3 regions of the Lysinibacillus sp. Ag94 genome follow, and region 3 is predicted to be linked to each of the others. Evidence: riboswitches for the same ligand, from Rfam matches in the RefSeq annotation. Region 3 holds a riboswitch; each other region holds the start of a gene.
What was found. A riboswitch is a leader RNA that binds a small molecule or an ion and turns the genes downstream of it on or off. The one in region 3 is predicted to bind S-adenosylmethionine.
Positions count from the first base shown of each region.

Region 1: another riboswitch for S-adenosylmethionine. It lies ahead of MY533_RS20680 (cyclase family protein); the one in region 3 lies ahead of MY533_RS01510 (MetQ/NlpA family ABC transporter substrate-binding protein).
Region 2: another riboswitch for S-adenosylmethionine. It lies ahead of MY533_RS19485 (bifunctional homocysteine S-methyltransferase/methylenetetrahydrofolate reductase); the one in region 3 lies ahead of MY533_RS01510 (MetQ/NlpA family ABC transporter substrate-binding protein).

Region 1 is NZ_CP096780.1:4,365,951-4,372,585, reverse strand. It holds gene MY533_RS20690 (Cof-type HAD-IIB family hydrolase) at 482-1,255, shown strand; gene MY533_RS20685 (DedA family protein) at 1,439-2,035, shown strand; gene MY533_RS20680 (cyclase family protein) at 2,133-2,870, opposite strand; SAM riboswitch class I at 2,965-3,071, opposite strand; gene MY533_RS20675 (YuzC family spore coat inner layer protein) at 3,219-3,629, opposite strand; gene MY533_RS20670 (MFS transporter) at 3,848-5,032, opposite strand; gene MY533_RS20665 (winged helix-turn-helix transcriptional regulator) at 5,143-5,526, shown strand; gene MY533_RS20660 (aldo/keto reductase) at 5,607-6,452, opposite strand.
Region 2 is NZ_CP096780.1:4,131,988-4,138,622, reverse strand. It holds gene MY533_RS19500 (tetratricopeptide repeat protein) at 1-322, shown strand, start outside; gene MY533_RS19495 (globin-coupled sensor protein) at 867-2,159, shown strand; gene MY533_RS19490 (protoporphyrinogen oxidase) at 2,387-3,775, shown strand; SAM riboswitch class I at 3,901-3,999, shown strand; gene MY533_RS19485 (bifunctional homocysteine S-methyltransferase/methylenetetrahydrofolate reductase) at 4,310-6,157, shown strand; gene metH (methionine synthase) at 6,150-6,635, shown strand, end outside.
Region 3 is NZ_CP096780.1:332,533-339,167, reverse strand. It holds gene MY533_RS01535 (PucR family transcriptional regulator) at 1-1,505, shown strand, start outside; gene MY533_RS01530 (hypothetical protein) at 1,510-1,716, opposite strand; gene MY533_RS01525 (carbon-nitrogen family hydrolase) at 1,746-2,540, opposite strand; gene MY533_RS01520 (PhzF family phenazine biosynthesis protein) at 2,622-3,416, opposite strand; gene MY533_RS01515 (pyridoxal phosphate-dependent aminotransferase) at 3,547-4,716, shown strand; SAM riboswitch class I at 4,891-4,995, shown strand; gene MY533_RS01510 (MetQ/NlpA family ABC transporter substrate-binding protein) at 5,082-5,915, shown strand; gene MY533_RS01505 (methionine ABC transporter ATP-binding protein) at 6,011-6,635, shown strand, end outside.

The DNA of each region.
Region 1 (6,635 bases), 600 kb from region 3:
TTAGTTATCTTTATTTTAACAATTCTATGCTCTTTGGTATACTCCTTTAGAATTATTGAAATAAAAATGTTCATTACTTTCTCAGTTATTTGAAATTTCGATATGTACCCGTAATAGTGTTTATCGGTGTAGTTGGAGTAAGTTATACGGTTGGCTTAGCTTGTCATAAAACGTACAAATGTTTTATTAACTACTAATTTTTTTAAATCTAGTTGCTGTATAGATAATAATGCCTATTTGGATATTTCTTCATGTGAAATGACAAGTATATTGATTAGGGAAATATAGGATATTATTAAGTGACAAAGCGGAGTCACCTAGGCACTCGTCTGTAGTGGAAAATGACATTTAAATGAGGGTGATCGGAGTGGGGGTGGGCGATTTTTTGGAGATTATCGTCACAGGTATTACCTCAAATTGGGTCATGTTATGGTGAGGTTCCCTGATCGATATACTTAATAAAATCAGCAAGGAGAGAACGATGGATTATAAAATTGCATTCTTTGACGTAGATGGAACGCTTGTAAATTATGAAGATGGTCGTATTGAAGAAAGTACAATGATCGCTATTGAGCAATTAAAATACAATGGAATTCATATTGTTGCAGCTACAGGAAGACCTTTATCAATGTGCCAAGGTTTAAGAAGTATAGGTATAGATACGTTTATTACCGCTAATGGTGCCTATGTTAAGCAGCAAGACCAAGTAATACATAAAATTCCTATTGCCAAGGAAATTGTCCACGCAGTTAAGGCTTTTGCTGAAAACCATAAACAAAGTCTTTCGTTTTTTACAGAACAATTATCGATGAATAACGTCCAAGAACAAGAGACATTAAAAGCCATGCAAGAAACATTATCATTGCAAGATTTCCCCGTTATTAATGAAGATATTTTAACGCAAGAGGTTTACTTAATGTGTTTATATGGCAACGAGGATATTGAGAAAAGGTATACTTTAAAATTCCCGCACTTATTATTTAAGAGGTGGCACCCTTACATTACAAATGTTTTGCAACATGATGTTTCCAAATCAATTGCTGTGCAGGCTGTACTAGATTATTTTGACTTGAGCCCTGAGGAAGCACTTGCTTTTGGTGATGGAGATAATGATATCGACATGCTGGAGCAGGTTGGCTTTGGTATTGCAATGGGCAACGGTAGTGAAGCATTAAAAAGTGTCGCTAATTATGTAACGAAAAAATCAACAGAAGACGGTATTCATTATGCTCTACGTAAGCTGCAAATAATTTAATTATTTGAAAGTAAAATATGAATCAACCAGTCACTAAGAAAAGACTATATTTTTTTAACACACATGGATGGATGTTTTCATGGAGAAAATGTATTTAATCCAATAATACTCATAATGTTGTCTCCTTTGAGTTATTATAAAGCTAACTATTAAAAATTATTACGCTTTAGATGGGGTGGATTTATGGCGCATCACGTACAATCTCTTATTGAACATTATGGATATTTTGGCATTATTCTTATCCTAATTGGGGGAATTGTCGGTCTGCCACTTCCTGATGAAATATTTTTGACATATGTAGGGTATAGCGTATATCGTGAAACTCTTGCACATATTCCAGCTTTAATCAGCGCTATGATAGGCGCTGCAGGGGGAATTACCCTGAGCTACTATATAGGCTATAAATTCGGGCTACCTTTATTACGAAAATACGGTTCGAAAGTCCATATTACAGAACAGAAAATTGATTTTACTAAAAAATTATTTGAAAAAATTGGACCAATATTATTATTAATAGGGTATTTTATCCCTGGTGTACGTCATCTTACTGCATATATTGCAGCTATTAATAATTATCCTTATAAAAAATTTGCTTTCTTTGCTTATATGGGAGCAGCTTTATGGACATTTACTTTTATTACTTTAGGGAAGATACTTGGAGAGAAATGGCATTATGTTGAGTTATATTTATCCCGCTACAGTATTTATGTTATAGTACTGTTTATCATCATTATGTTCATCATTTATGTTGTTTTCAAAAGAAAGAATTTATCTAAATAAATTCAATAGCACAGAGCCGATTCCGGACGAAATTATGCCGATGCATAATAGATAAAAGGTCTAATTCAATATTTATTGAATCAGACCTTTTGCTATATTACGGTAATATTGCAAAGGAACGGACAGGGAATCCAGATGCTTTTTCAGGCTTTGGCACGATATTGAATATAGCAGCGCCCTTTGGAGGTAGCTTATCTAAATTTGTCATAAGCTCAATTTGATAAGTATCTTGCTCTAGCACAAAATATTCGCCGTCTAATTTTCCATTTCTACGGAAATCTGCTGCTGAATCCGTATCAAAAGTTTCGTGGCCAATAGCCCTTACTTGTCGTTCGTTGAATAAAAATTGTAATGCTTCTAATCCCCAGCCAGGAATATGATTATTGCCATCAGCGTCTTTGTTGCTGAAAGATTCTTTATCTGGCCAACGTTTACTCCAATCGGTACGGAACGCAACAAAGGTACCTGCTTCAATTTCCCCATTTTCAGCTTCAAAGTCAAGAATATCTTGAACACTTAACGTGTAGTCGTTATTTACTGCGGCTTCCTTCGATTTATCAATAACGATGAGTGGTAGTACTAGTTCTTTTAGCTCCAATTCCTCTAGATAGCGTGAATCTCGCACAAAATGGATAGGAGGGTCGATATGTGTTCCGTATTGCCCTGGGAAAGTGAATTGTTGTGCAAAGAAGCCATCCTCATGTGTAAATAATGTTTCAAATTTAGCATCAGCAAACATAAAGAAATGTGGAGAATTTGGACCAAATGTATGCGTTAAGTCTACCCATTTTTTTGATTTCAATAGTTGAATTACTTGTAAAAGTTCGTTTGTCATAATTGTTCCCTGCTTTCTTTTAATTAGAATGGAAAAATAAAAAAGAGCCCTCCTTGAAGAAGAGGACTCTCGTGCAAAGCAACTGAAGTAAGTCTTCTCATCTTTCAAGGCAGAATTTTGCCAATTGGAATTAGCACCATACCTATAGGGCTGGTTGCTGAGACTTCATAGGGCCAATCCCTCCGTCTCTCTTGATAAGAAAATGCGATATAAGAATTTTCAGAAATAATGTTTACAAACACTTTAGCATATTTTTTTATAGTTTACAAGTTTGATAGGGATACAAGGTTAAATTTCATAAAGATGCTAAAGGTAAAAGAAAGAGCCCCTCTTCAAGGGGCCAACTCTTCACCAACCTAAAATTAGTGTTAGCTTACAACAGCTACTTTCCGTAAATGTTATACGAAATCCATCTGGTGTATAGGTAGTATCGAATTTTACAGTAATGCCTGTTGAAGCAATTAACTTTTCAACTTCTGTTTTATTTGATTGTTGTGCTGCGTTCATAAGATCATGTGCAAATTGCTCGGATTCATCAATTTTATCCGTAAGTAATTGTGCTTGCTGCATAATAACCTTAATCCGATTCGCGGAAGTCTTTAATTTCTTTGTATTGACGATTGGAAATGGACTTCTATTCATTGGGGGTGTCGGCATTGCTAGATGGCTGGAAGGGTGTTGATTTGCTGGTTGATTTGCCATTACCCATGCCGGATAGTAATGAGGATAGACAAAAAACGGATAAGGATTGTAATACAACTAAATTCCTCCTATCCTATAGCTGATACAGTATCTTATGTACAATATAGACTTTCGGTGTTAACAGCTGATGCTTTCAAGCCCTTTTGGGAATCGGTTCTCGGCATTAGAATCTTTTAAGGCTTATTTCGACGATACTTTCCTTAAAATTGGCTAACAACAAAAAGGAAGCCTTGTATATGGTTAAGGCTTCCTTTCGTTATTGATTCTGGGGAAATCTATTGTTTATTTCTATCGAAGTGTAACGTTAGGAAGGTAGTAACTGCAGCAATCATCACCATTACGAATCCATATATAGGGGTATGAGCTAATGATTGGAGGTTAACGATCATTCCTCCAATGTATGATCCTAGAAAAATACCAATGTTAAAGGCCGAAATATTTAATGCTGAAGCCATTGAAATAGCCGAGGGTGTATATTTTTCTGAAAGCTGAACGGCATAAAGCTGTAATCCTGGTACATTCATAAACATAAATAGCCCCATCATAAAGACCATTATTAATCCTGTGATGGATGATTCTAAAAAGAAGTTGATGCCGAGTAGAGCTAATGCTAATCCTATAAAGATTATAAAGATAGAGCGTAAAGGGTTATTATTCGCAAAATGACCACCTAATGTATTACCAATGGCAACACAAATACCGTATACAACTAAGATCACGACAATTGCCTTTGGTGAGTAGCCCATATACTGCTCTAAAATAGGAGAAACATAGGTGTATACGACGAATGCGCCACCATACCCAATTGCAGTAATAAAGAGGATTAATAACATTCGAATATTCCCTAAAACTTTACCAATATCTAAAATGGATATTGGATTACCTTTCGATAAGTGACTTGGCACAAGCAGGGCATTACTAATTAATCCAATAATACCTATGATAACTATGAAAATAAACGACATTCGCCAATCAGTTACTTGTCCAATAAAAGTTCCTAGTGGGACACCAGTCACAGTTGCTAATGTTAGTCCTGTAAACATAAAAGCTATTGCACTTGCTCGTTTATTTGGTGCTACAACATCTGCAGCTATCACAGAGGCAATGGACATAAACACACCATGTGCCAATGCTGAAATAACACGCCCAGTTAGTAGTAATGAAAATGAGGGTGCTAAGGCTGCAAGTAAATTACCGATAATAAACAGCGCCATAACGAGCAGTAACACATTTTTGCGACTAAGGCGCGATGTTAATGCTGTTAAAAGCGGTGCACCAATCGTTACACCTAGTGCATATATGGATACGGTTAAACCTGCAGTACTTAATGTTATATTAAAATCTTTTGTAATTAATGGTAGCAGTCCGATGCTTATAAATTCTGTAGAGCCGATACCAAATGCACTGATGGCAAGTGCAAGCAATGTGAATTTAGCATTTGGCGCTTTTGTAGCTTTCATTCTATTACTATCTCCTTTGATTTTTTGTATAGTGTATAGTAATATTCATACATGCCAGAAAGTTACGTAGGGTACTTTTAGTTACTTTTGAATATTACAGGAGGTTTACAATGAAAAAAGTTTATAATATTGGTGTCGAAGCCACTCTTGAAGTAATTGGGGGTAAATGGAAACCTATTATTCTTTGTCATCTTAACCACCATGGTCAGATTCGTACGAATGAATTTCGCCGATTGATTCCAGGCATTTCTCAAAAAATGCTAACAAGCCAATTACGTGAGTTAGAGCAGTCTGGATTAATTAATCGTAAGGTTTTCAATCAAGTACCGCCAAAAGTTGAATATTCGTTAACACCTTATGGTCAAGAGATGGACCCTGTGCTGAACATCCTTTGCACTTGGGGTGAAAAACATATCGAAATGCTACAAGATAAAGGTGAAGATGTACTGTTAATGCAACGTGACGAAGATATCGCAATAAAGCATACATCTTAAATAGATTGGAAAGAGACTGTCTGAAAAGTTTTCTATACTAAGAAAATAAGACAGTCTCTTTTATGTTTACAAGCTATCGTTTACATGACAAAATCAAACTCATCTGGGTTTGGTCCAACACGTTGATCTAGATTCATAGCGTTAATGATTGCCATCTCTTCATTAGTTAAATGGAAATCAAAAATATCAGCGTTTTGAATCATACGTTCTTTGCGCACAGATTTTGGGATTGTGACGATACCATGTTGAATATCCCAGCGCAAAATAACTTGAGGATTTGATTTCCCGTATTTTTCTGCTATTTTTGAAATAGTCTCATTATCAAGAAGTCCACCTTGCATTAATGGTGCCCAAGCTTCCAGTTGTATATTGTGCTCTTCACAGAATGAACGTAGCTCCGTTTGTTGTAATCGTGGATGTAGTTCCACTTGGTTAATAACGGGTTTGATACGAGCTGTTTTCAGAAGATCTTGTAAGTGTGATACATGGAAATTACATACCCCAATAGCTTTTATTTTCCCTTGCCCGTATAAATCTTCGAGTGCTCTCCAAGCTTCTGCAAATTTATTTTTACCTGGCCAATGAATAAGATAAAGGTCTAAATAATCTAGCCCTAATTTTTCTAAGCTATCCTCGTAAGCTGCGATTGTCTCTTCATAGCTCAGGCCATCGTTCCAGACTTTAGATGTAATAAATAAATCTTCACGTTGTAAACCAGTAGATGCTAGCGCCTGTCTAATACCTTCACCAACCCCGATCTCATTGCCATAAATAGCAGCAGTATCGATACTACGGTAACCGATCTCGATAGCATTTTTCACCATTTCCGCTGTAGCTTCATTTTCTACTTTAAATACACCTAAACCCATTCCTGGCATTTGTAAGCCATTATTTAATGTGATTGTATCTTGTAAATGATTGATCATTTTTTTGTCCTCCGATTTTTGTTAGTGCTTTGGTTGCTTTCTTATTATGCTTTCATGCCTTAGCAAAAAAAAGTACGCACTTTTTGGTTTCATAGAAACGTGGAGGTAACTTTTGTGGAATATCAATGGTTCGCGGTAAGAAATTTTTATTAGTGCAAGAGGTACAGCTTCTGCATTATTTGC
Region 2 (6,635 bases), 830 kb from region 3:
AGGGCAACCTAAAGATGTGAACCGCGGATTATTTTGGTATGAAAAAGCTGCAGAGCAATATCACATCGATGCCTTTTATGATTTGGGCTTTATTTGGAGCCAAGGGTTAACAGGTATACGTAATATTGAAAAGGGTATTCATTGGTTTAAACAGGCCGCTCTTCAAGGAGATCTGGAAGCTAAATTACAATTAGGGCACATTTACAATAAAGGTGAGGGAATAGCTAGAAATATTAAAGAGGCTATTAAGTGGTATGGACTTGCAGCAGAAGCAGGAAGTGAGGAGGCTGCAATTTTACTGCAAGAGTTGAAAGGAAAATAAGTATTTTTCATTAAAAAATAATAGGTATTTAGAATTTATTATGAACGTTTTCTACACAGGTCTTAAGTGCTTATTTATGGGTATTTCATAGGTTTATATCACTATGAACGAATGATTGTAAAAATATTAATATAACAAAGAGGTAATTACTTCAAACTAAAACGAGGAAAAAATAAGGATAAAAAAATAGAGATGATGTAAATTGGCTACCCAAAAGTATTGTGGTAGCTTTTTTATTGCTTTAGATAACAGGGACTTTTTATATAATTTAAGGGAAAAAATGTATATCCGAAAATTGACAGCTATTTATAAAATGTATAATGTATATGAGTGATTCTGAAAGAGTAGTTAGTAGTAATAGCTAGTCATAAGATTGCTATTTTTAGCTGATGGTAGCCCGTAGCAGAAATCAGCGTCATAAGTAATGTGATGGCATATCGCCAAAAGTTGGGGATGAATCTTCCTGATCTTTTATATTTTTGGTAGACGAAATTAGATTTTTCTCAGCTTTTCAAAAGTACACGGCATGAAAGAGGGTAAATGTGTGATTTTTCAAAAAGAGAGAAAGACAACGGCATTAGATTTAAAGCACTACACGGTGAAAATGGATATAGTGAATTGCCAATCAATAAAAAGGCAAATTGATTTGCTTAAATTGACAAAGAAAGATTTACAATATTTAAAAGCCTTTCAACCTTTTGTAGAAGCCAATATTGATAATATTGTTAATCGATTTTATGAAATGATTGGAACTGAACATAGTTTAGTAGATATTATTAATAGACATAGTTCTGTGGAGAAGCTGAAAATTACATTACGACGTCATATTATTGAAATGTTTAATGGTAAGATTGATAATGAATTTTATCAAAGACGCATAAAAATTGCTAAAGTGCATGTCCATATTGGCCTTAAAACACAATGGTATATTTGTGCGTTTCAAGATTTAACTGCGTCATTTATTGACTTGGTTGAAGAACATGTTGTTCATCCAATAGATCAGCTTAATACAATTCGAGCCATCTCGAAAATTTCCAATTTTGAGCAACAATTGGTTTTAGAGGCGTTTGAGCACACAATTGAGCAACTTCATGAAAAAATAGAACGTAGAAAAGAAGCGATAGAGCAAGAAATCGTAAAGTCTTCGGAATGTCTTGCCACAATATCTCAAGAAACGAACAATTCATTTCATCGCTTAAGTGGACAATCAGAGGAAGTTAAACAACTAGCGAAAAAATCACTGCAAGTGTCGACTATGGCTGAGAGTCAGGCATTAGATGGGCGTGAACGCTTAAAGAGTCAATCGCAAAATATGAATACTATTATTTGCTCACTTGATGATATAGCGGAAAATATTGCACAGTTGACAGATATGTCAAAGGAAATGGAATCGATTATGAATGTTGTGACAAATATTGCTAATCAAACGAACTTGTTAGCTTTAAATGCGGCAATAGAAGCTGCTCGTGCTGGAGAAGCGGGTAAAGGCTTTAGTGTTGTTGCAGATGAAGTGAGAAAACTATCGATTCAAACAAAGGAATCTGTCACATCGGTAGCAACGTTACTACATAAAACGAATGAGCGGACAGATAAACTTGTTCATTCGCTTAGTAATATTCAAGAAGAGGTAGCCTCTGGTGAGGAAAATATGGTTCAAACGGAAGGCCAATTTACTAACATATTAGAAGCTATGACCGAGGCGAAAGACCAAAATGGTCGGATGGAAAAAGAAGTACAGGCAATAGCGGAAGTACTAAGTGAATTAGGTATTGCCTTTAACGAAGTGAAAAATTCAGCTGGAAAATTAGCTAGCTTTGCACAAAATTTAAATGAATGAAGAGAAAATTGTTGATACATACATTAGGGCACAAATAACACTATATCAACTGTTAATAGATAATTTCTGTAATGAAGGTAAAAGCCTCTAGCGAATATATGATGAAAAAATGGAGCTGTCCAATATGCTGGATAGCTCCATTTTTGCTAAATTTGTAAAGGGTTTAACGTAATTTTCGATAAAAAAAGTTTATACTAAATAAAGAACTAAAAATAGGGGCGGTTAATATGAAAACAGTTGTTGTATTAGGTGGCGGAATTACGGGATTGTGTACGATGCATTATTTACAACGCCAAGTCCAGGAGAAAAACTTAAATGTAAAACTTGTGCTTGTTGAAAAAAATACATATCTTGGTGGCAAGCTGCACTCTGCATATGAACAAGGATTCATCATGGAAACTGGAGCAGATTCTATTGTAGCGCGTCATAAAGGTGTCATGGAGTTAGTAGAGGAACTGAATTTTGCACAAAATCTTGTATATAACGAAACAGGTATTTCGTATATTTACACAAATAATGAGCTACATGCCATCCCAGCAGACTCAACATTCGGTATTCCTATGAGCTTACAATCTCTTGAGGAAAGCACGCTTGTATCAGAGGAAGGTAAAAAAGAAGCGTTAAAGGATTTAACAATGCCGAATGAAAGGTTTACAAAGGAAAGCTCGATTGGGGAATTTTTAACGTATTATTTAGGTGAAGAGCTTGTTCAAAACCAAATAGCACCGGTACTTGCAGGTGTATATTCTGGAGATTTAAATCAACTTTCAATTGCTTCTACTTTACCGTATTTAATCGATTACAAAAACGATTACGGTAGTATTATTAAAGGTTTCGATGCAAACAGAGAACAATTTGTGAAAGCCGCCAATAAAAAATTTATTTCATTTAAAAATGGTTTATCGTCACTAATTGATCGACTTGAAGAAACATTAACAGATGTAGAAATTATAAAAGGGATTGCTACTACTAGTGTTAAAAAGCAGGAGAATCTATACGCAGTTACGTTAGCAAACGGTAAAATGATTGAAGCAAATCATGTTGTATTGGCACTGCCAAATGAAGCGGTACAAAGCTTATTACAGGATGACTCTTTGAACGGCTATTTTGAACAATTTAATACTGCATCCGCCATTACGATTTATTTAGGATTTGATGTTCCTGATAATAGATTACCTGCAGATGGAACAGGCTATATTGTGTCACATAATTCGGATGTTATCTGTAATGCAGCAACGTGGACAAGCCGCAAGTGGAAACACACTTCAGCAGAAGGAAAATTACTTGTACGACTTTTTTATAAGAGCATTAACCCTGAGTATGAGAAATTGCGTATGATGTCAGATGAAGAATTAGCGGTTGTAGCTCTAGAGGACGTAAGAAAAAGCTTAGGGATTGAAGAAAAACCAACTGTTATTAACGTGACGAAATGGATCGACCAGATGCCGAAGTACGACTTGGCACATCGTGAAGCGTTGCAAGGTCTCTTACAAGAGCTCGAGAAAAACTATCCAAATTTATCAATAGCAGGATGCTCTTATTTTGGAGTAGGCATAGGTGCGTGTATTCAAAATGGTAAAAAAATTGGTGAGGAACTTGTAGAAAAACTATTGTAATTGTTTAATATAAATCAAAATTTTATGAATTTCGTAAAAATTATCCTTTGTTCAGTGAAATAGTCTTGACTCAATCGTTCGTAAACGATATGATTCTTTTAATTATTTAAAAAATTCATACTAAATTCTTATCAAGAGAAGCAGAGGGACTGGCCCTATGAAGCTTCAGCAACCAACTTATTGTCAGGTGCTAAATCCAGAAGACCGTGTGTCGAAGATGAGAAGGAAAACAATTACGAAACGTAAAAGCCTTCTTTTTTTGTGAAAGAAGGCTTTTTTATTTTAACTTTTTTTCGGCTGATGTCCAAACATCAGTCGAAATAGAGGAACTCGGTCTAAGAACGCCACGTCCTGTGGCAACGACTGAGTGACCAACTTCGTGTTGACCTAAAGCCTTCGGCGGATGTCACGGAATCGGCAAGGAGTTCTCAGCGGCTAGTAGTAGGCTAACTAACCTGCAGCCTAAGCCCAAAGCCGATTCAGAACGAATTATGCCGAGGCATAATGATAGAAAAAGAAAGAGAGGTTAGTTTTATGGGATTGCTTGAAAGGTTAAAAACGCATGTTCTTACAGCAGATGGTGCAATTGGTACAGTTTTATACGGCTATGGCTTGGAGTACTGTCATGAGGAAATGAATGTACAGAGACCGGAATTAATTGAAAAGATTCATAGAGAATATATAGCTGCTGGTGCCGATATTATTCAGACGAACACTTACGGAGCTAATGCCATAAAATTAGCCCGCTATGGATTAGAATCTCGTGTACAGCAATATAATGAAGCTGCTATAACGATTGCAAAACGTGCAGCAGCGGATGGTGGGCAATTTGTTTTGGGTACTATTGGGGGAATCCGTGGTATTCGAAAAAGTGATGCAACGTTAGAGGAAATCTTAGCAACTATAGATGAGCAGGCAACGGTTTTACTTGCAGGAAATCCAGATGGCCTTTTACTTGAAACCTATTATGATTTTGAAGAGCTAACAGCGACTTTATCAATGCTACGAGCTAAAACGACATTACCGATTATCGCTCAAGTTTCTATGCACGAACCCGGAGTATTACAAAATGGAATGAGCTTAAATCACGCCTTACATGAACTTGAAGCGTTAGGTGCTGATATCGTAGGTGTTAACTGTCGTTTAGGTCCTCACCATACTATCCAAGCTTTTGAAGGGGTAGAGCTTCCTGAGCAGGCATTTATGTCAGCGTATCCGAACGCCTCTCTTCTTGATTTAGAGGATGGGCGTGTCGTTTATGAGTCGGAGGCTGATTATTTTGGTCGAGCAGCTGTAGAGCTTCGTGATCAAGGGGTGCGTTTAATTGGTGGCTGTTGTGGTACGACACCAAAGCATATTGCTGCAGCGAAAAAGTACTTAGAAGAGTTATCCCCGGTTGAAGAAAAGTATACAAAGCCAGAAAAAATAGAGATTGTGCGTGAGGCAGAGCCAGCAAATTATGAGCCATTACATGAAAAAGTAAAACGTGAACGCTCGGTTATTGTGGAGTTAGATACACCAAGACATTTAGAAATAGAAGGCTTTATTAAAGGGGCAAAGAAAATATATGAGGCGGGCGCGGATGTAGTCATGATGGCAGATAATTCACTTGCTTCTCCAAGGATTAGTAATGTCGCAATGGGTGCCTTACTGAAAGAAACGCACGGGGTACGCCCGTTAACCCATATAACATGCCGAGATCGAAATTTAATTGGTCTTCAATCACATTTAATGGGATTAAATGCACTAGGAATTCATGATGTTTTAGCGGTTACTGGAGATCCGACAAAGGTAGGCGATTTCCCAGGAGCAACTAGCGTTTACGACGTATCGTCAATGGAGCTAATCCAATTAATAAAACAGTTAAATGAAGGTGTTTCGTTCTCAGGGAAACCGCTTCGTAAAAAGGCAAATTTCTCTGTAGCGGCTGCATTTAATCCTAATGTCCGTGTACTAGAACGCGCTGTCTCTCGATTAGAAAAGAAAATTGAACATGGGGCAGATTATTTTATTTCACAGCCTGTTTATACAAAGGAAAAAATCGTGGAAATTTACGAGGCGACAAAGCATTTAGATACGCCAATTTATATTGGTATTATGCCAGTAACGAGCTATAAAAGTGCGGAGTTCTTACATCATGAAGTACCAGGCATCAAACTATCTGATGAAGCGTTAGCACGTATGAAGGCTTGTGGTGATGATAAGGAACGCGCAACAATAGAAGGCATTGCAATTGCTAAAGAATTAGTAGAAGTAGCAGCGGAATATTTCAATGGTATTTACCTCATCACACCATTTTTACGCTATGATATGACGCTAGAATTAATGAAAGTTATTGAGCAATTGGATGAACAGAAAAAAGGGGTAAGTATAAATGGCTAAGCACATGATTGAAGAGCAACTAGAGAAACGAATATTAATTCTTGATGGCGCAATGGGAACAATGCTACAAAATGAAAATTTATCGGCAGAGGATTTTGGCGGCGAGGAATATGATGGCTGTAATGAAAATCTTGTGCTAACTAGACCAGATGTGCTTGAAAAGGTTCATAGAAAATATTTAGAGGCTGGAGCAGATATTATTTGTACAAATACATTTGGGGGTACACCACTTGTATTAAATGAATATGATCTAGGTGCGAAGGCAGAAGAAATTAACAAACGTGCTGTTGAAATTGCACGCAAAGTAGTAGATCAGTTTTCAACATCCGATTGGCCACGTTTTGTAGCGGGAGCGATGGGACCAACTACAAAAACCCTATCTGTTACAGGTGGAATTACATTTGATGAGCTAGAGGAAAACTTTTATGTTCAAGCAAAGTCATTAATCGATGCTGGGGCGGACGTTTTGTTGTTAGAA
Region 3 (6,635 bases):
TCGTAGCTGGTGAGGACGGATTATTACGAATTGTCAAGTGGGCCCATGTCATTGAAATTATACAAGTAGATAATTTTCTAGCTGGTGATGAATTAGTTTTAACAACAGGGATTAGCCTTCAGCACAGCATCGATAACTTTATCTTTTTCGTAGAATCTTTAATCGAAAAAAATTGTGCGGCATTGTGCATTGAATACGGGACTTCCATACAGACCATCCCGGAAGTGATTGTAGCTCTTGCTAACCGTCATAGCTTCCCTATTATCGTTTTTCATGACACCGTTCCTTTCGTCCGTATTACACAGGATTTACATAGTCAAATTATGAATCAGCAATATTTAATGATCTCTACTTTAGAATCCTACTCTCAAACATTAAATAAAAATGCTTTATTAGGACAAAACGCAGAAGAAATTTTACAAAATATGTATCATGAATTAAAGACACAAATTATCTTTTCTATTAAAGGTCGAGAGCCTATCTTTTTTCCTAATATGCCGCATACTAAGCGTCGGCAACTAGTTTCGCTGGAAAAGTCAGCACCCGTAGTTAAAAATGAGCCCATTTTTATTTTTGATCAGCATTATGCAGATTTAACGCTCTATAGAGAAGATGGTCTATTCTCTGAGTTCGAATTACTTATTTTAGACCGTACAGCTACTGCCTTGGCACAGCTGTTAATGAGAGATTTTTATATTGAAGAGAAAAGGGACATTGAGGATGCCTCTATTTTAGCGGATTGGATCGACCAAAAACTATCGAAAGAGGAAATTTATAAATTTATCGTAACCCATCATTCTAACTATAAACTTACTAGCGGAGCCGTTTTTATTTTAGCAACTCCTCATGCAGTCTCTAAGGTGCAGGAGGATATTGTCTATAGTAAGCTATACTATCGAAACCTTTTTGAGCAAAATGGATTTATACCATTTTTATTTGAAAGAAAAAGCTATGTCATTTTTATTTTACTCCATAAGAAGGATAGCAAATCGAGTCGCGAAGTATTAAATTCGTTAGTTTCTTCCGTACAGAAAACCGATTTTTATAAAAAACAAACTGCCCAAGGTTATCAAATCGCCATTGGCAAGGTCGTTGCAGACGTAGAAGAAATACCAAAGAGTTATCAAACGGCACTCGAAACATTGTATATTTGCAGTAAAGTAAAAACAACTTCTTATTTTTACGATGATTTACATCTGTATCACCTCATCTATAAATTACAGATGCAAGTCAATTTACAGGAAGTGATTCAAGATTATTTGCAGCCTGTTATTGAATACGACAAAAAATATAACAGTAAGCTATTAGAAACTCTACAGGTATACTTACAAACAAATGGCTCCAAACAACAAACAGCCAACCAACTGTTCATCGTACGCCAAACACTCTACCATCGTTTAAAAAAGCTTGAAAGTCTCTTAGGGGAAAATTTCATGAAGGGCCATAATCGAATTACACTTGAATTTATGTTGCTTGCCAATTCTTTAATAGAGGAGAACAGTTAATTTCTTAGTTGTTGATTGGGGTAGCGGCGATATTCGTTGGGTTGGCGGCGTTGCTCGCATGGGTAGTGCCGATGTTCATCGGGTTAGTGGCGTTGTTCATTGGGTTACCGGCGTTGTTCGCATGCTTATCAGCGATTTTCTTCTGCTTATCAGCGATATTTCCCTGCTTATCAGCGATGTTCTTCTGTTCATCGGTTAGCACGCTCAACATTGCTTGCCCTTTGAGCGTGCTAGCAGATTTTAGTTTTCGGTAACTACTCCGTTGTATAATCCAGGTCTGCGGTCGTCATAAACAGGAATTCGGCCTCTTACTTCATCGACAATTGAAAAGTCTACGTCGATGACAGCTACTTCTTCGTCCTCTGCACCAACCCATAGCACCTCGCCCCACGGTTGAATGATCATTGATTGGCCATTAAAGTTCTCTACTTTTCTAGAAATGCGATTAACAGCGATCACAAAGCATTGATTTTCAATGGCACGTGCTTGCAGTAATGTTTTCCAATGATCGATACGTGGTGTTGGCCATTGTGCCGGCACGAACAATACTTTTGCCCCCGCTAAGGCGTGAGCACGTAGCCATTCAGGGAAACGAATATCATAGCAAATCACGCCTGCAGCCTCGATATCTCCAAGGACAAAGCGATTCATTTCATCCCCAGCTTCTAAATATAAATGCTCGTCCATCAAACGGAAAAGATGTGCCTTGTTATATTCGCCTACTAGCACACCATTTTTATCAAACGTATACATCGTGTTGTAAAATTTATCGCCCTTCTTCGTTGAAACCGAGCCACCAACAATATGTACGCCAAGCTCTTTCGCTAGGTTTGATAAAAATGCCCTCGAACGCTCTCCATCCACATCTGCTAGCTCTGATAATTTTTCAAGAGCATAGCCTGAATTCCACATTTCTGGCAGCACAATAATTTCTGCACCTTGTTTTGCCGCTTCACGAATTTTGTCCTCAGCGCGAGCAAAATTTTCTTCTACTTTGCCAAAGCCTACGTTTAATTGAATACAACCAATTTTCATTGCTATTCCTCCTCTAGACAGTACTGTTCTGTATTTATACTACAATAAATCAACCTGACTTCCATGGTTTAAGCTCCATATTTAGATTATTATTTCACCACTTAATACTTGAACTGCAGAACCCGCAATAGCTACATCATTTATTTTTGGTGTAACATACAATAAGCCACCGCGTTTTGAAAGTTGTTTACTCACGATACTTTCTTTTGATAATTTTGGACACCAGTAAGGTCCTAGCGCACCATGAGTGGAACCATTTACATGGTCTTCATCGATGCCTTGTGCTGGAGAAAAGAATCTTGAGACAATATCAATCCCCTCATCTTTAGAACGACTTGTAATACAAACACCACGTACCGGGAACTGTTTCATCGCTTGAAAATCAGCTTTGAAATCTGCAATATACTCTTCGTGACTTAACTCCACTATATAATCCAATTCTGTTTTCCCTACATATGTTGGTTTCATCCCTAGCCATTCTTCAAGCCCCAAAGGACATTCAATCTCTTCTAACTGATACTTTTGAATTGTTATTTCAACTAATTCATTGAACCAATTTGCTTGCAAAGGGCCACTTACAGTCTGGAATATAATCGAAGAATTGATAGGTACAATCCCTTGTTTCCAAAGTAAAAACGCGCTAGCGATTGTTCCGTGTCCACAAATCGGTATTTCCTTTGCTGGCGTAAACCATCTAAGAAAAAAATGATTATCCTTCCTTTGAACAAAAGCTGTTGTTGGTACCGGGATCTCTTGAGCAATTTTCTGCATGGTCGACTCAGGTATCGTTGAATCAAGTAAACATACTGCTGCGGGATTTCCCTTGTAAAGCTCTGTAGTAAAAGCATTGACGATAAAATACGAGACTTTGTGCAATTTTCCCACCTCATTTGCGTCACTTTTGATTTTTCGTTAACTGAAAATACTCTAGACAATTACTAAAAAAAGTAATATTATGTGCATCATATCTTCAATAATTATTATATTCTGAAAAAGGTGGACGTGCATGGAATTCTCAAAAAAACTACAGCAACTCCCAACTCAATTTTTTGCAGCACTTGTACAAAAAGTAAACGCTGCTCTTGCTGAAGGACGTGATGTTATCAATCTTGGTCAAGGTAATCCAGATCAACCCACCCCTTTACACATTATTAAAGCATTACAGGAGGCGGCAGAAAATCCTCAAAATCATCAATACTCTCCATTTCGTGGCATAGCAGAATTACGCCAAGCAGCAGCAAGCTTCTACAAACGTGAATACAATGTGGACATTGACCCTGATACAGAGGTTGCTATTCTCGGAGGTACGAAAATTGGTCTTGTTGAGCTACCGTTAGCTGTTTTAAACCCCGGTGACACTATGCTATTACCTGACCCTGGATATCCAGATTACTTATCTGGTGTCGTATTAGGTGATGTTAATTTTGAAGTTATGCCTCTTTTCGCAGAAAATGATTTCCTGCCAGATTATACTGCTTTAGCCGATGAAGTAAAGGAAAAGGCGAAGTTGCTGTACTTGAATTACCCGAATAATCCAACTGGCGGTACTGCAACATTGGAATTTTTCGAGGAAACAGTACGCTTTGCAAAAAAGCATAATATTATCGTCGCACATGATTTTGCCTACGGAGCGATTGGATTTGACGGCCATAAACCTGTCAGCTTCCTGCAAGCTGATGGTGCTAAAGATGTCGGTATCGAAATGTATACATTATCCAAAACGTATAATATGGCAGGCTGGCGCATTGGTTTCGCGGTTGGTAACCCCGACATTATCGCAGCTATTAACCTTATGCAAGATCATCTATTTTGTAGTCAATTTCCTGCCGTACAACAAGCCGCAGCAGTTGCGCTTACTGCTTCCCAAAGTTGCGCGGATAAGCTAAGAGCGACCTATGAGCGTCGACGAAACGTCCTGATTGAAGAAGCTCAGCGAATTGGTTGGCAAGTTACAGCACCAAGAGGCTCTTTTTTTGCATGGCTCCCTGTTCCACTAGGTTTTACGAGTGAACAATTTGCCGATATATTGCTCGACAAAGCTGATATAGCAGTAGCTGCAGGCAATGGCTTCGGTCAATATGGTGAAGGCTTTGTACGAGTTGGTTTACTTGTTAGCGAAGACCGCTTACGTGAAGCGATCAGCAGAATTGAAAAATTAAACTTATTTAACCTGTGAACATTTCAATCAAAAACTGTTCCATTAGCTCAAACTTGCTATAGGGACAGTTTTTTCTCTCTTCTTTCGCGACTAAACATTAAAATAAAATGAAAAATTTTAAAAATTCAATTGACTTACTATATCCTATAATTTATATTAGTTCTATCGGATTTACAAAAAAATATTATAAATCTCTTATCAAGAGTAGCTGAGGGACTGGCCCTATGAAGCTCGGCAACCTCCTTTTTTAAGGAAGGTGCTAATTCCAGCAAACAATCATTGTTTGAAAGATAAGAGAGGACAATTTTTCATGAGCCTCTCTTAATTTTTAAGAGAGTTTTTTTATTTTTATTACCGATAAAACAACTTTGGAGGTATGTTTCATGAAAAAGAAAAACAAGATTTTATTAGGTTTAGCAAGTCTTACATTAGTAGCAGCATTAGTGGGCTGTGGTACTAAAGAAAATAGTAAGGATAGTCAAAGTAAGACTATTAATGAAAATAAGATTGTAGTAGGTGTAACTTCTGGTCCACACGAACAAATTGCAGAGGCTGCAGCAAAAGTTGCCAAAGAAAATGGCTTAGAGGTAGAACTAAAAACGTTTTCTGATTATGTTTTACCAAATACATCGTTAGCCGAGGGTGATCTTGATGTAAACAGCTATCAACACGAGCCTTTCCTCGATGCATTTAACAAAGATCACAAAACAGATTTAGTGCCAGTAGGAAAAACAATTTTAACTCCTATGGGCATATACTCCGAGAAATATAAATCATTGGATGAAGTTCCAGATGGTGCTACATTCGGATTACCGAATGATCCAACGAACGGGGCTCGTGCTCTATTTGTCCTTCAAGAGGCTGGCATCATTAAATTAAAAGACGGTGCAGACTTAACAGCATCTATTCGCGATGTGGAAGAAAACAAAAAGAATTTGAAATTCATTGAATTAGAGGCTGCACAAATTCCTAAACAGCTTAGTGAAGTAGATGTAGCTGCCATTAATACAAACTTCGCTCTTGATGCTGGCCTTAATCCTAAAAAAGACTCCATTCTTTTAGAATCTACGGACTCTCCATATGTGAACTACATTGTGGTGCGTGCTGAAAACGAAGATGACCCAACGATCAAAAAATTTGTTGAAGCTTATCAATCTGATGAGGTACGCAAATTTATTGAAGAAAAATTCCAAGGCTCCATAATTCCAAGCTGGTAAGTGACGATTAAGTATTTCAAGAATCTGCGAGACTCCTACAGGAAAGCTAGCAGATTCTTGCTTTATCGAAGGACTTAGAAAGGAGATATCACCTTATGATTCAACTAGAAAATATAACAAAAGAATTTAAAACTAAAAATGGTATCGTCAAAGCAGTAGATGGTATTAACCTGCATGTTAAAAAAGGTGAAATCCATGGGGTTATTGGCTACAGTGGTGCAGGAAAGAGTACCCTTATTCGCTGTGTGAATTTATTAGAACGTCCAACAACAGGAAAAGTATTCATCGATCATGTAGATATTACTTCCCTTTCTCTAAACGACCTTCGCAAAACTCGGCAAAAAATCGGGATGATCTTCCAGCATTTTAACCTTTTAAAAACAGCGACTGTTTACAACAATATCTCGATACCATTAAAGCTTCTTGGCTATAACGACTCTGAAGTAAAAAAACGCGTTGCAAAATATGCAGAAATTGTTGGTCTAACGGAGAAATTAGATAGCTATCCTAGCCAGCTTTCAGGTGGTCAAAAGCAACGTGTCGCTATTGCACGTGCCCTTGCCCAGGAGCCTGAGATTTTGCTTAGTGATGAAGCGACAAGTGCACTCGACCCCGAAACAACAGACGCCATTCTTGAGCTTCTCCTGAAAATTAATCGTGAGCTAGGTATCACTATTTTACTTATTACACATGAAATGAATGTTATTCAAAAAATTTGCG